One region of the Leclercia sp. G3L genome, then DNA from elsewhere that is predicted to be linked to it. Evidence: predicted binding sites of a transcription regulator. Region 1 holds the regulator's gene; the other holds the start of a gene.

Region 1 (6,173 bases):
GCAGCAGGGCAATCCAAGCGAAGCCGACATACAGCGAGATGCGGGTTTCCGGGTGGTAACCAATCAGGCCGATAATAAAGACCAGGAAGATCAGACCGCCAACGGTACTTGCCACGCCGCCCGGCACTTTAAACTTCAGCGCTTTTACCTCTTCAGGCGACAGACGACGACGGAAGCCAATCTGCGACATCAGGATCATGATCCACACCCAGACGGTGGCGAAGGTCGCCAGGGAGGCAATCACCAGGAAGACGTTCTCCGGCATGATGTAGTTCAGATAGACCGACAGCAGCAGCGCAACGGTCATCACCAGCACCGTCACCCACGGCGTGCCGCGGCTGGAGGTTTTGGCGAAGGCCTTCGGCGCGCTGCCCTGCTCTGCCATGCCGTGCAGCATACGCCCCACGCCAAAGACATCGGCGTTAATGGCGGAGAGCGAGGCGGTCAGCACCACAAAGTTAAGGATGCTGGCGGCAAAGGTGATCCCCAGATGCTGGAAGGTGAGCACAAATGGGCTGCCGTTAGTACCAACCTGGTTCCACGGGTAGATGGACATGATCACGAACAGCGTCCCCACGTAGAAGACCAGAATACGCATCGGCACCGAGTTGATGGCGCGCGGAATAGACTTCTCTGGATCTTTCGCTTCACCGGCGGTAATGCCGATGATTTCGATCCCGCCGTAGGCAAACATCACCATCTGCAGCGACATCACCATGCCTATCCAGCCGTTACTGAAGAAGCCGCCGTTGCTCCACAGATTATGGATCCCGGTCGGTTGTCCGCCGTTGCCAATTCCCCAGATGATGATGCCAATACCGGCAGCAATCATGATGATGATGGTGGCGACTTTAAAGAAGGAGAACCAGAACTCCAGCTCGCCAAACACCTTCACGCTCATCAGGTTGATGGCGCAGATGATCAGCACCACGCTGAGTACCCAGACCCAGTGCGGCACGGTCGGGAACCAGACGCCCATATAGATGCCAAAGGCCGTCACGTCGGCGATGGCCACAATCAGGATTTCGAAGCAGTAGGTCCAGCCGGTGATATAGCCGGCGAGCGGGCCTAAGTTTTCCTGGGCATAGCGGGAGAAGGAGCTGGCCGACGGGTTATGAACGGACATCTCCCCCAGCGCACGCATGATGATGTAGGCGGCAACACCGCCGATAAGATAAGCCAGCAGAACGCTGGGACCGGCCATTTTGATGGCATCTGCCGAGCCATAAAAAAGACCGGTGCCGATTGCAGAACCCAGCGCCATAAAGCGGATGTGGCGGGCGCTCAATCCACGCTTGAGTTTGTTAGTGCTTTCCATTTGTTGTCATGCCATTCAGACTAAAAAAAACAAAAAACCACGGGGCATTACGCCCCGTGGTTTAACATTCAGCCGTTGATTAGTGCGCGTTCGATGTAACCTGACGCCCTGCAGCACGATCCCAGATAATAGCCAGTACCAGTGCAACAACGGTAGGCATCAGCCACGCCAGACCCTGTTCAGACAGCGGCAGACGCTGTGTCCAGGCGGGCAGCATGGCGCTGATTGCCGATGCCTTAATACCGTCAAGCATACCAAAAAGCAGACTGATAAACATGGCCGGAGCGATAATTCGTGTGGAATTATTCCACCAGCCGCGGGTGAAGCTCAACACCACCAGCACGATGCACGGCGGGTAGATGGTGGTCAGCACCGGAATAGAGACCTGAATAAGATGGCTCAGCCCCAGGTTCGACACCGCCATCGAGAAGCCGCCGAGGATAAACACCAGCGTACGGTAAGAGAGCGGAACGTACTGAGCAAAGAACTCCGCACAGGCACAGGTCAGGCCAACCGCCGTCACCAGACAGGCCAGGAAGATCAGGATAGCCAGCATCATGCTGCCCGCGCCGCCAAAGGTGTGCTGAACGTAGGCATGCAGAATAGCCGCACCGTTCGCGCCCTGGTCAACCAGCACGCTGCTGTCGGAACCCAGACGGAACAGCGCCAGATAGAGCAGCGCCAGCCCAGCGCCCGCCATCAGGCCAGCCCAGACGGTGTAGCGGGTCAGCAGACGCGCTTCGGTCACGCCGCGGGAACGCGCAGCGTTAACGATCACGATACCGAATGCCATTGCGCCCAGCGTATCCATGGTCAGGTAACCGTTCACGAAACCGTTAGAGAAAGCGGCGTTCTGATAGGCTTCGGTGGCGGAGCTCAGCGGGCCAGCAGGCCAGACAATCGCCGCTACAGCCAGCACCAACAGGGCCAGAATCTTCATTGGGGCCAGGAAGTTGCCCACGGTATCCAGCAGCTTGCCAGGATAGAGCGACACCAGGATCACGATGGCGAAATAGACCAGGCTGTAGATAAACAGCGGCAGCGGGCCATCGCCGGTCAGCGGGGCAATTCCCACTTCGAAGGAGACGGTCGCGGTACGCGGGGTCGCAAACAGCGGACCGATCGCCAGGTAGCAGACCACGGCCAGCATCACCCCGGCGACTTTACCAATTGGCGCGCTGAGGCTGTCGACGCCGCCGCCTACTTTCGCCAGCGCCACGACGGTCAGTACCGGCAGGCCCACTGCGGTGATCAGAAAGCCGATCGCCGCGGTCCAGACGTGTTCACCCGCCTGAAGACCCACCATTGGTGGAAAGATGATGTTGCCCGCGCCAACGAACAGCGCAAATGTCATAAAGCCCAGTGCGATGATATCGCGCGATTTCAATTGATGGGTCATAAAACCTTACTGCCTGTGGATGTGGTGTTGAAAACGTTGAATTTTTCGCTATCCCATGCGGAACAAAACAGCGGAAAAAATGTGCAATTTCAGCGGGAAATGCTCCCCTGCTGCCGTGGTCAGGAATATTTTTTCGATTTACCACGCAAATACAGTCTGTCCGACAATATCAGGAGGGCAATTTAAACGCTTATAACGTTTAAAGGCAATATGGGATCGCAAAACCAGAACAATATGCCAGGTTGAAAGTAAGACCTGAAACATTACACCAATTATCAGAAAAACCCATGGCTAATCATGCGAACAAAAAAGCATCAGGCGTATAAAATTTACCCGCGCTTCGGTTGACTGCAAAGCAAACAGGCCAGCTTACGCTGGCCTGTGGCAATATCTGATTACAGGAGGGTCGTCAGGCGCTGTTACTGGCAATCAAACGTTCCGGGATCACGAAACTGAAACGCGTGCTTTTACCCGGCGTGCTGACGATATCGAGACGGCTGTCGTGGTGATTGATGGCGTGCTTCACGATAGCCAGCCCCAGTCCGCTGCCGCCCGTCTGGCGAGAACGGGCTTTATCCACCCGATAAAAACGCTCGGTAAGACGGGGAATGTGCTCCGGACCGATACCCGGGCCATTGTCTTCCACGCTGAACTCCGCCCCCGTGGGCGCATGCTGCCAGCGCACGGTAATGTGGGTGCCCGCCGGAGTGTGATTCACCGCGTTATAAACCAGGTTGGAGATGGCGCTGCGCAGCTCATCGGTACTGCCGCGCACTTTGAGGCTGTTATCCACCTCGAAGGTGAGCTGATGTTGCTGCTGGCTCAGGGTTTGCGCCTCGCGCTCTAACATCCGCAACATCATCGGCACGTCGATGGTTTCGTTGAGCGCCAGGGTTGGCGCAGCCTCAATACGGGAGAGGGTCAGCAGCTGCTTCACCAGCCCTTCCATGCGCTGCGTCTGCTCGCGCATGGTCTGGAGCGCTTTTTCCCGCGGCGCGCCCTCCAGGGTCTGCTCCTGCATCATCTCCAGATAGCCCTGCAACACCGTCAGTGGGGTGCGTAACTCATGGCTGACGTTGGCGAAGAAGTTGCGCCGCGCCCCTTCCAGCTGGTGCATTTGCGTCACATCGCGTGCCACCATCAGCCACTGTTTGTCGCTGTAGGGCATGACGCGGATCTCCAGATGGCGACCGTTGTTCAGCACCAGATTGTGCGGGCGGGTGAAATCGCGTTTCTTCAGATACTGCGCAAACTCGGGGTAGCGCAGCAGGTTGAGGATGTTCTGTCCATTATCGTCAGGCCAGCGCAGGCCCAGCAGCTGTTGCGCCAGTCCGTTACACCAGAACATCGCTCCCTCTTCGGTGGTGAGCACCACTGCATCCGGCAGAGATTCCGCACCGCTGCGAAAGCGTTTGATCAGGCTACCCAGCTCGCGTCGGCGTTTTTTATTACGCATCTGCATCTGGTGAAGACCATACAGAAGGGGTTCCCAGCTGCCGCTGCCCGGCGGTGGGGTCATACTTCTGTCAACCCACAGCCACCATGAGAGGCGGAGCAGATTCCAGAAGTGCCAGATCAGCAATCCCGTGACTGCTGTCAGCAAAAACCAGGGTAAATAACCGAAAACGGCCCCGAGGATCAGGGCCGGGATACAGCAAAGGACCAGTTCAAAACAGAGCCTTTTCCATGACAGACGTTCCAGCACGCGTCACACTCCTGTCATTGTTCAGAAACGGGTTGAGAAACGATAACCCGTGCCGCGGACGGTCTGTACCATGCGATCGTGACCGCTGGTTTCCAGGGCCTTACGCAGACGACGAATATGCACATCCACCGTCCGGTCTTCAACATACACGTTAGTGCCCCAGACATTATTGAGCAACTGCTCGCGGCTGTAGACGCGTTCCGGGTGGGTCATGAAGAAGTGCAGCAGTTTGAATTCGGTCGGTCCCATATCGAGAGGATTTTCACCGGTCATCACGCGGTGCGAAGTAGGATCCAGGCTCAGGCCCTGCATCTCAATCACCTCTTCCACCGCCATCGGTGAAATACGGCGCATCACCGCCTTGATACGCGCCACCAGCTCTTTCGGGGAGAAAGGTTTGGTAATGTAGTCATCCGCCCCGGTCTCCAGACCGCGAACGCGATCTTCCTCTTCGCCGCGGGCCGTCAACATCATCACCGGGATATCGCGGGTTAAGGCTTCACGTTTGATATGTTTGATGAATTGCAGACCAGAGCCGCCGGGCAACATCCAGTCGAGCAGGATCAGATCGGGCCAGGGTTCGTTGAGCTGATTCACCGCGCTGTCGTAATCTTCGGCTTCCACCGGTTGAAAGCCATTTTGTTCGAGCACGAAACAGACCATTTCACGAATGGGTGCTTCATCTTCTACGACCAGAATACGTCTCGCCATACTTAGCCCTGTCTTATTTAGGTTACATGTTTGTAATACGGCGTCATTATGCGTCAGATTTATGACAGATTTATGAAAAACCTGCCCACCAATAAAGGCAAGCCGTTGTTTTCTGGCCGCCCTGATTGTAGCGGTTATCTTCCTTCCCCTGAATGTTTATAATCCCGCTTACTTTTTTTTGCCACGGATCTGTTATGCGCATACTTCACACCTCGGACTGGCATCTGGGACAAAACTTTTACAGTAAAAGCCGCGCCGCCGAACATGAAGCGTTTCTCAACTGGCTGCTTGAGATGGCACAATCTCACCAGGTGGATGCCATCCTCGTGGCCGGGGACATCTTCGACACCGGATCGCCGCCCAGCTATGCGCGAGAGCTGTATAACCGTTTCGTGGTCAATCTGCAGAAGACCGGCTGCCATCTGGTGATTGTTGCGGGCAATCATGATTCCGTGGCCACGCTGAATGAATCCCGTGAGATTCTGGCGTTTCTCAACACCACCGTGGTCGCCAGCGCCGGTCACGGGCCGCAAGTTCTGCACAAACGCGACGGTACCCCCGGAGCGGTGCTCTGTCCGATCCCGTTCTTACGTCCTCGCGACGTGATGAAAAGCCAGGCGGGCCTCTCGGGGATGGAGAAACAGCAGCAGCTGTTAGCCGCCATCACCCACTATTATGCCGATCAGTATACCGCCGCCTGCCAGCTTCGCGGCGACAGCGTCCTGCCGATTATCGCCACCGGGCACCTCACCACCGTCGGCGCCAGTAAAAGTGACGCAGTACGTGACATCTATATCGGGACGCTGGATGCCTTCCCCGCCCAGCATTTCCCGGCGGCGGACTATATCGCGCTGGGCCATATCCACCGCGCCCAGAAGATTGGCGGCTGCGACCACATTCGCTACTGCGGATCCCCTATCCCCCTCAGCTTTGACGAAACCGGCAAAAGCAAATGCGTGCATCTGGTGAGTTTTGACCAGGGTAAGCTCAGCGCCGTTGAATCTCTGGAGGTGCCCATCACCCAACCGCTGGCGGTGCTG
Region 2 (6,173 bases), 1.8 Mb from region 1:
GGCGGGCGGTACCCAGCATGCCGCTGGCGCCGCCGCTGCGATGGCGAGGGGCGGCGGTAATAATGGTATGGTTATTTGGCGACTGGAACAGACCAAAGCCCGCCCCGCACAGCATCATCCGCCAGATAATATCCAGATCGTGCGGTGCCGCCGGCAGCAGGGCGAGGGCGAAAAGACCGACCGCCATTATCACCAGCCCCAGCGCCCCCAGTAAGCCCGCATGCACCCGTTCAATCAGATAGCCTGCCAGCGGCGCCATCACCATGGTCGCCAGCGGCCAGGGGGTTAACAGCAGACCCGTTTCCACTTCCGAGCGACCAATCACGCTCTGCAGGAAGAAGGGCAGAGAAACCAGGGCCAGCATCTGCGCGCAGAAGGAGCATATTGACGTACCGATAGAGAGCGAAAAGAGCGGAATACGCAGCAGATCCACCGGCAGTAATGGTACCGGCAGGGCCAGCTGACGCCGCACGAAGAAGAAGCCGACTACCAGCAGCGCCACAACTTCGCCGGCAATTAACGTCAGCGACTGTCCCTGGGCGAAACCGCTGAGGGCGGTGATCAGCAGGCCAAAGGTGAGGGCGTTCATCACCGCGCTCGGCAGATCGAATTTAGGCATACTGCTTTTCGGGCCGTTGGCGGGCAAGTAGCGCAGGGCGAACAGCAGCGCCACGATCCCCAGCGGAACATTGATCAGGAACAGCCACTGCCAGGAGGCTACCGAGAGGATCGCCGCCGCAATTGTCGGGCCTGCCGCCGAGGAGACGGCGACAATAAAGGAGTTAATGCCCATCCCTCGTCCCAGATGCCGCTGCGGGTAGATAAGACGAATCAGCGCGGTATTGACGCTCATCAGCGCCGCGCCGCCAAACCCCTGAACGATGCGCGCCAGCGTCAGGGTGTGCAATGTGTCTGAAAGGGCGCAGAACAGGGAGGTCAGGGTAAAAACCACCAGTCCGCACTGATAGACCCGGCGGTAGCCAAACATGTCTCCGAGGAAAGAGAACGAGAGTAGCGAGATGACAATCGCTATCTGGTAGGCGTTGACGATCCAGATCGAACTGGCAGGCGAGGCATTCAGGTCGCTGGCGATGGTCGGCAGGGCAACGTTGGCGATGGCACCATCCAGCACTGCCATGGAAATACCGATAATAATGGTCGCAATGGCACCATAGCGCTGCGGTAACGGCAGGCCATCTGTGAGGGTTTTTGTCATGAGAATGAATGAGCAATACAGGTTATTATTAACAGGGTAACGATATTATCACTGTTATTTCGGTTATATGTCGCAGATTTGTAACCAGGTTAGCCAGGATTGATTGCAGCAATGCGGTCGCGAATTTATAATAAAAACCGGTTCTAAATTTTATAAAACACTTGCGTTGAGGTGATTAATGGCAATCGCGGATTTGGATAAACAGCCAGATTCTGTTTCTTCTGTGTTAAAGGTGTTCGGCATCCTGCAGGCGCTTGGCGAAGAGCGCGAAATTGGTATTACTGAGCTGTCCCAGCGTGTGATGATGTCAAAAAGCACCGTTTACCGCTTTTTGCAGACCATGAAATCACTGGGTTATGTTGCACAGGAAGGCGAGTCTGAAAAGTACTCCCTGACTCTGAAGTTATTCGAACTGGGCGCACGCGCGCTGCAGAACGTCGATCTGATCCGTAGCGCGGATATTCAGATGCGTGAACTCTCTCGTCTGACGAAAGAGACGGTGCACCTGGGTGCGCTGGATGAAGACAGCATTGTCTACATCCATAAGATCGACTCCATGTATAACCTGCGCATGTATTCACGCATTGGCCGCCGCAACCCGCTGTACAGTACCGCCATCGGTAAAGTCCTGCTGGCATGGCGCGACCGTGAAGAAGTGAAGCAGATCCTCGAGAACGTCGAGTACAAACGCAGCACTGAACGTACCATCACCACCACCGATGAACTGTTAGCGGTGCTGGATAAGGTGCGTGAGCAGGGTTATGGCGAAGATAACCAGGAGCAGGAAGAGGGCTTGCGCTGCATCGGCGTACCGGTATTTGACCGCTTCGGCGTGGTGATTGCAGGCCTGAGTATCTCCTTCCCGACGCTGCGTTTCTCTGAAGAGCATCTGCACGAATACGTGGAAATGCTGCACACGGCGGCGCGGAAGATCTCTGAGCAGATGGGTTATAACGACTATCCGTTCTGAGTTGTTCCTGCATAAAAAAACGCTGCCTGATAGCAGCGTTTTTTATGGATGGGATCAGCCGTTATCGACTACTGTCTCGCTCTTTCGCAGCAGCGGGCAGCGGGAGAGTCCAATAATTCCGCTGTCAGAATGAATATACTGCGCCGTGCTGAAGCCGCGTGCGGTGAGGTACTGACACTGAATACCCAGTCCGCCAGCGTTCTCTTTACTGCCCGTCAGCACGCCGTAGCCTGCGAGCAGTAAACCTGTCCAGATCAGGGCTATAACAATCAGTGTGCGAATAAAAAAGCGCATTATTGCCTCATTTTTTTTAATGACTGCCGTCTAGCGTAACCGATAAAGTCGCGTAAACAAGCCTATGATTCCGAAAGGCTCGTCTTCACGTTACAGTTAGGCATGGTTTAAGTTGCGCATGATAACCTGGCATCAGGCAGTTATGGGACGGAGAGTGGAGTGAAAAAAATACGCTGGGTAATTCTGGTGCTGGTTCTGGTGGCCTGTGTGTTGCTCTGGACGCAGACCATCAATGTGATGTGTGACCAGGATGTACAGTTTTTTAGCGGTATTTGTTCTATCAATAAGTTTATCCCCTGGTAACAGGCATTTTTATCGCAAATGATTTCCTTCCGTAACGCGAGTGCTAGAATGAGCGTTTTTATTGGGGGGTGAAATGGGTGAGTTAGTGAATTCCGGGATGCTTAGTGTGGCATCTCTGGCGATTTCGGGAATATTGCTGATCGTGGGTCTGGTGCTGTGGTTTTTCGTCAACCGTGCAAGCTCCCGTACCAATGAGCAAATCGAGCTGCTGGAAACATTAGTTGATTTGCAAAAACGTCAGAACGCGCTGCTGCGCCGCCTGTGCGAAGCCAATGAACCGGAAGAGAAAGTAGCACCAAAAGCGGCAGAAGATACGGCTAACAGCCAGGACGATGACTTTATTCGTCTGGTAGCCGAACGCTAACCAGTCAGGGGAGGTGAGTATGGCCTGGAGCAATCCCTGGTATAACGCCTCCCTCGCGCATCATACCCCGCAGGGTTTTCGCAACACCGATGGAGCTGAGCACCAACCCGGCGATGTCGAACGCTGGCAGAAAGAACGAAAGGCCGCCGGTCTGCCGAAACCGCCCGAACAGGGCTACGACCAGTTTATCCGCCAGTGGTGGCAACCTGTCACACTCAATACCCTTGAAGAAGACGGCGTCTGGTGGCTGGGACATGCCAGCCTGCTGCTGCGCCTGAACGGGAAATACATTCTCACCGATCCGGCGTTTTCCCGTCGCGCCTCCCCGGTACCCTTTGCCGGGCCGATCAGAAAAACGCCCCCGGTGATGAGCGTCGCGGCGCTTCCACCCCTTGATGCGCTGGTCATTTCCCATAACCACTTTGATCATCTGGATTCCGCCACCTTCCGCCAGCTTCTGCGGCGTTTTCCGCAGCTGACCATTTTCGTGCCTTTAGGCCTGGGGGAGTGGTGCCGCCGGCGTGGGGCAAAGCAGGTCGTCGAGCTGGACTGGTGGCAAAGCTATACCTTCGAAGGGTTGGGGTTCACCGCCGTCCCGGCGCAGCACTGGAGTATGCGCACCCTGTGGGATCGCAACCGCTCGCTCTGGTGTGGCTGGGTCTTTGAGGGGCAAAACAAGCGCTTCTGGTTCAGCGGCGATACCGGTTTTACGCCGGAGTTACTGACCATCCCGCAGCGGCTGGGAAAACTGGATACCATTGCGATACCCGTTGGCGCGTATGCACCACGTTGGTTCATGTCTGTTCATCATATGGATCCGCAGGCGGCGGTAGCGCTCTGGCAACAACTGGGAATGCCGACGGCGATCCCGATCCACTGGGGGGTGTTTGAGCTGGCGGATGAATCGCTGGATGAGCCTGTAAAAGAACTCTCTTTGGCCCTGAATGATTTATTGCTGCCGGTGGCTAACTTTCAGCCTCTACGCATTGGTCAATATTTATCCATATAAACTATTCTCTGTTCAGTTAGCACTTATTCCGTATTAAACCGACGCATGTCATATTTTATTTTAATCGAAACGTTTTGATTGCCTTTTTTTGATGCAGGTTCATAAAAATATCATTATTTTGGTGCATGGCAACAATCAGCGTTGCGGTGTATATAAGTTAAACAAGCGAAGCGACCCGAAGTGTTTTTTTTCAAGGAAACAAATGCCTGCCGTTACGATTAAATCAGCATAACTTCTTACCAATTGTTCTAAAGGAAATAACCGCCGCACGAAATCGGCCACGCTTGCTGGACGATATGAAGTTCTTGGTCTAAGTTAAAAAAGTCTTTGATAACAGCGTCTACCCTGACGGTTACTGATCGAGCAACAGACGGGCTATGTATACACGTAAGTGCATTACTGTGCAGATTGTGGCAAATCAGTCCCTGAATTTGTGCGGCTGATCGAGACACGTTTAAAAATGGCTTGCCATTATTTAAGTTGTGTGTGATAACACGGTTTGGGTCAAACGAGGTACAGTTCTGTTTATGTGTGGCATTTTCAGTAAAGAAGTCCTGAGTAAACACGTTGTCGTTGAATACCGCTTCTCTGCCGAACCTTATATTAGTGCCTCATGCAGTAATGTCTCAGTTTTATCTCAGTGAATGCCCGCGGGCTAAGAAAATATTCTAAGGAATTTTGCAAATGGCAAAGATTAAAGGTCAAGTTAAGTGGTTCAACGAGTCTAAAGGTTTTGGTTTCATTACTCCTGCTGACGGCAGCAAAGATGTGTTCGTACACTTCTCTGCAATCCAGGGTAACGGCTTCAAAACTCTGGCTGAAGGCCAGAACGTTGAGTTCGAAATTCAGGACGGCCAGAAAGGTCCGGCTGCTGTTAACGTAACCGCTATCTGATCGAACCCCTGCCTAATCTGAAGCGTTCCGACGTTTCAGTTGCAGAGATAAAGCCTCGCGTATGCGGGGCTTTTTAATGCATTTTTTTCAAAGTGTTACCACCTGCGTCTCTGTTTGCAGTTTGTTGCAAAGCTGCGAGAGTATTAGCATTGTTTTCCCCCTCAGGGTGCAAATTTGCCGTTAAATCAGGGCGTTGTTAATCAGCCCTGGAGCCCTGGTGAAAAAGAAACCCGTCAATCCCGCAGCAAACTTCACCCCGTTACGTTTTGCCCTTCTCTGCCTGGCCATTCTTGGCAGCCTGGTTTTCCTGCTGGGGCGCGTCGCCTGGCTGCAGATTGTAAAACCGGATCCGCTGGTCAAGCAGGAGGATATGCGCTCGCTGCGTGAGGTGGCTATTAACGCCCCGCGAGGGATGATCGTCGACAGGGAAGGGCGGCCGCTGGCGGTGAGCGTGCCGGTGCAGGCGGTGTGGGCCGATCCGAAAACGGTGCTGGCGAAAGGCGGTGTCGGGTTTGACGATCGCTGGCAGGCGTTAGCCAGCGCCCTGCATCTGTCGCTCACCAACCTTGCCGCGCGGATCAACAGTAATCCGCAGGGGCGTTTTATCTATCTGGCCCGCCAGGTCGATCCCGCTCAGGCCCAGTGGATCGACAAACTCCATCTACCGGGTATCAGCCTGCGGGATGAGTCACGACGTTTTTACCCGGCCGGACACGTGGCGGCTAACCTGATTGGCTTTACCAATATTGACGGGCAGGGCATCGAAGGGATCGAGAAAAGCTTTAATGCGCAGCTCACCGGCAAACCCGGCCTGCGCCGAGTGCGCGAAGATCGCTACGGGCATGTGATTGAGAATATTACCGAGGTCCCGCCAGTGCCGGCGCACAATATCCAGCTGAGCATTGATGAGCGGCTACAGACTATTACGGAAGATGCGCTGGACAACGCTGTGGCATGGAACAAAGCGGAGTCGGGGGCCGCGGTGCTGATCAACATTCAGACCGGCGAGATTCTGGCGATGGCCAGCTTCCCGGACTTCAATCCCAATAACCGTGACGGCGCCACGCTGAATGATTTTCGTAATCGTGCCATCAGCGATACCTTTGAGCCGGGCTCTACCGTC

The links. The regulator PhoB, encoded in region 1, activates phosphate uptake and scavenging genes when phosphate is short. The targets are predictions, from matches to a motif close to CTGTCATAAAACTGNCNNAT.
Region 2: a site for PhoB is predicted at 1,284-1,303, ahead of kdgR (DNA-binding transcriptional regulator KdgR). Genes of this name have one in related genera too.

Annotation. Positions count from the first base shown of each region.
Region 1 is NZ_CP088265.1:130,486-136,658, forward strand. Features, by position in the region: gene proY (proline-specific permease ProY) at 1-1,318, opposite strand, end outside; gene brnQ (branched-chain amino acid transporter carrier protein BrnQ) at 1,398-2,717, opposite strand; gene phoR (phosphate regulon sensor histidine kinase PhoR) at 3,127-4,422, opposite strand; gene phoB (phosphate response regulator transcription factor PhoB) at 4,444-5,133, opposite strand; gene sbcD (exonuclease subunit SbcD) at 5,328-6,173, shown strand, end outside.
Region 2 is NZ_CP088265.1:3,127,636-3,133,808, forward strand. Features, by position in the region: gene LRS40_RS16400 (MFS transporter) at 1-1,216, opposite strand, end outside; gene kdgR (DNA-binding transcriptional regulator KdgR) at 1,395-2,186, shown strand; gene LRS40_RS16410 (YobH family protein) at 2,241-2,480, opposite strand; gene mgrB (PhoP/PhoQ regulator MgrB) at 2,640-2,783, shown strand; gene LRS40_RS16420 (YebO family protein) at 2,857-3,147, shown strand; gene LRS40_RS16425 (MBL fold metallo-hydrolase) at 3,167-4,156, shown strand; partial or broken gene LRS40_RS16430 (DUF2627 domain-containing protein) at 4,684-4,828, shown strand; gene cspE (transcription antiterminator/RNA stability regulator CspE) at 4,841-5,050, shown strand; gene ftsI (peptidoglycan glycosyltransferase FtsI) at 5,268-6,173, shown strand, end outside.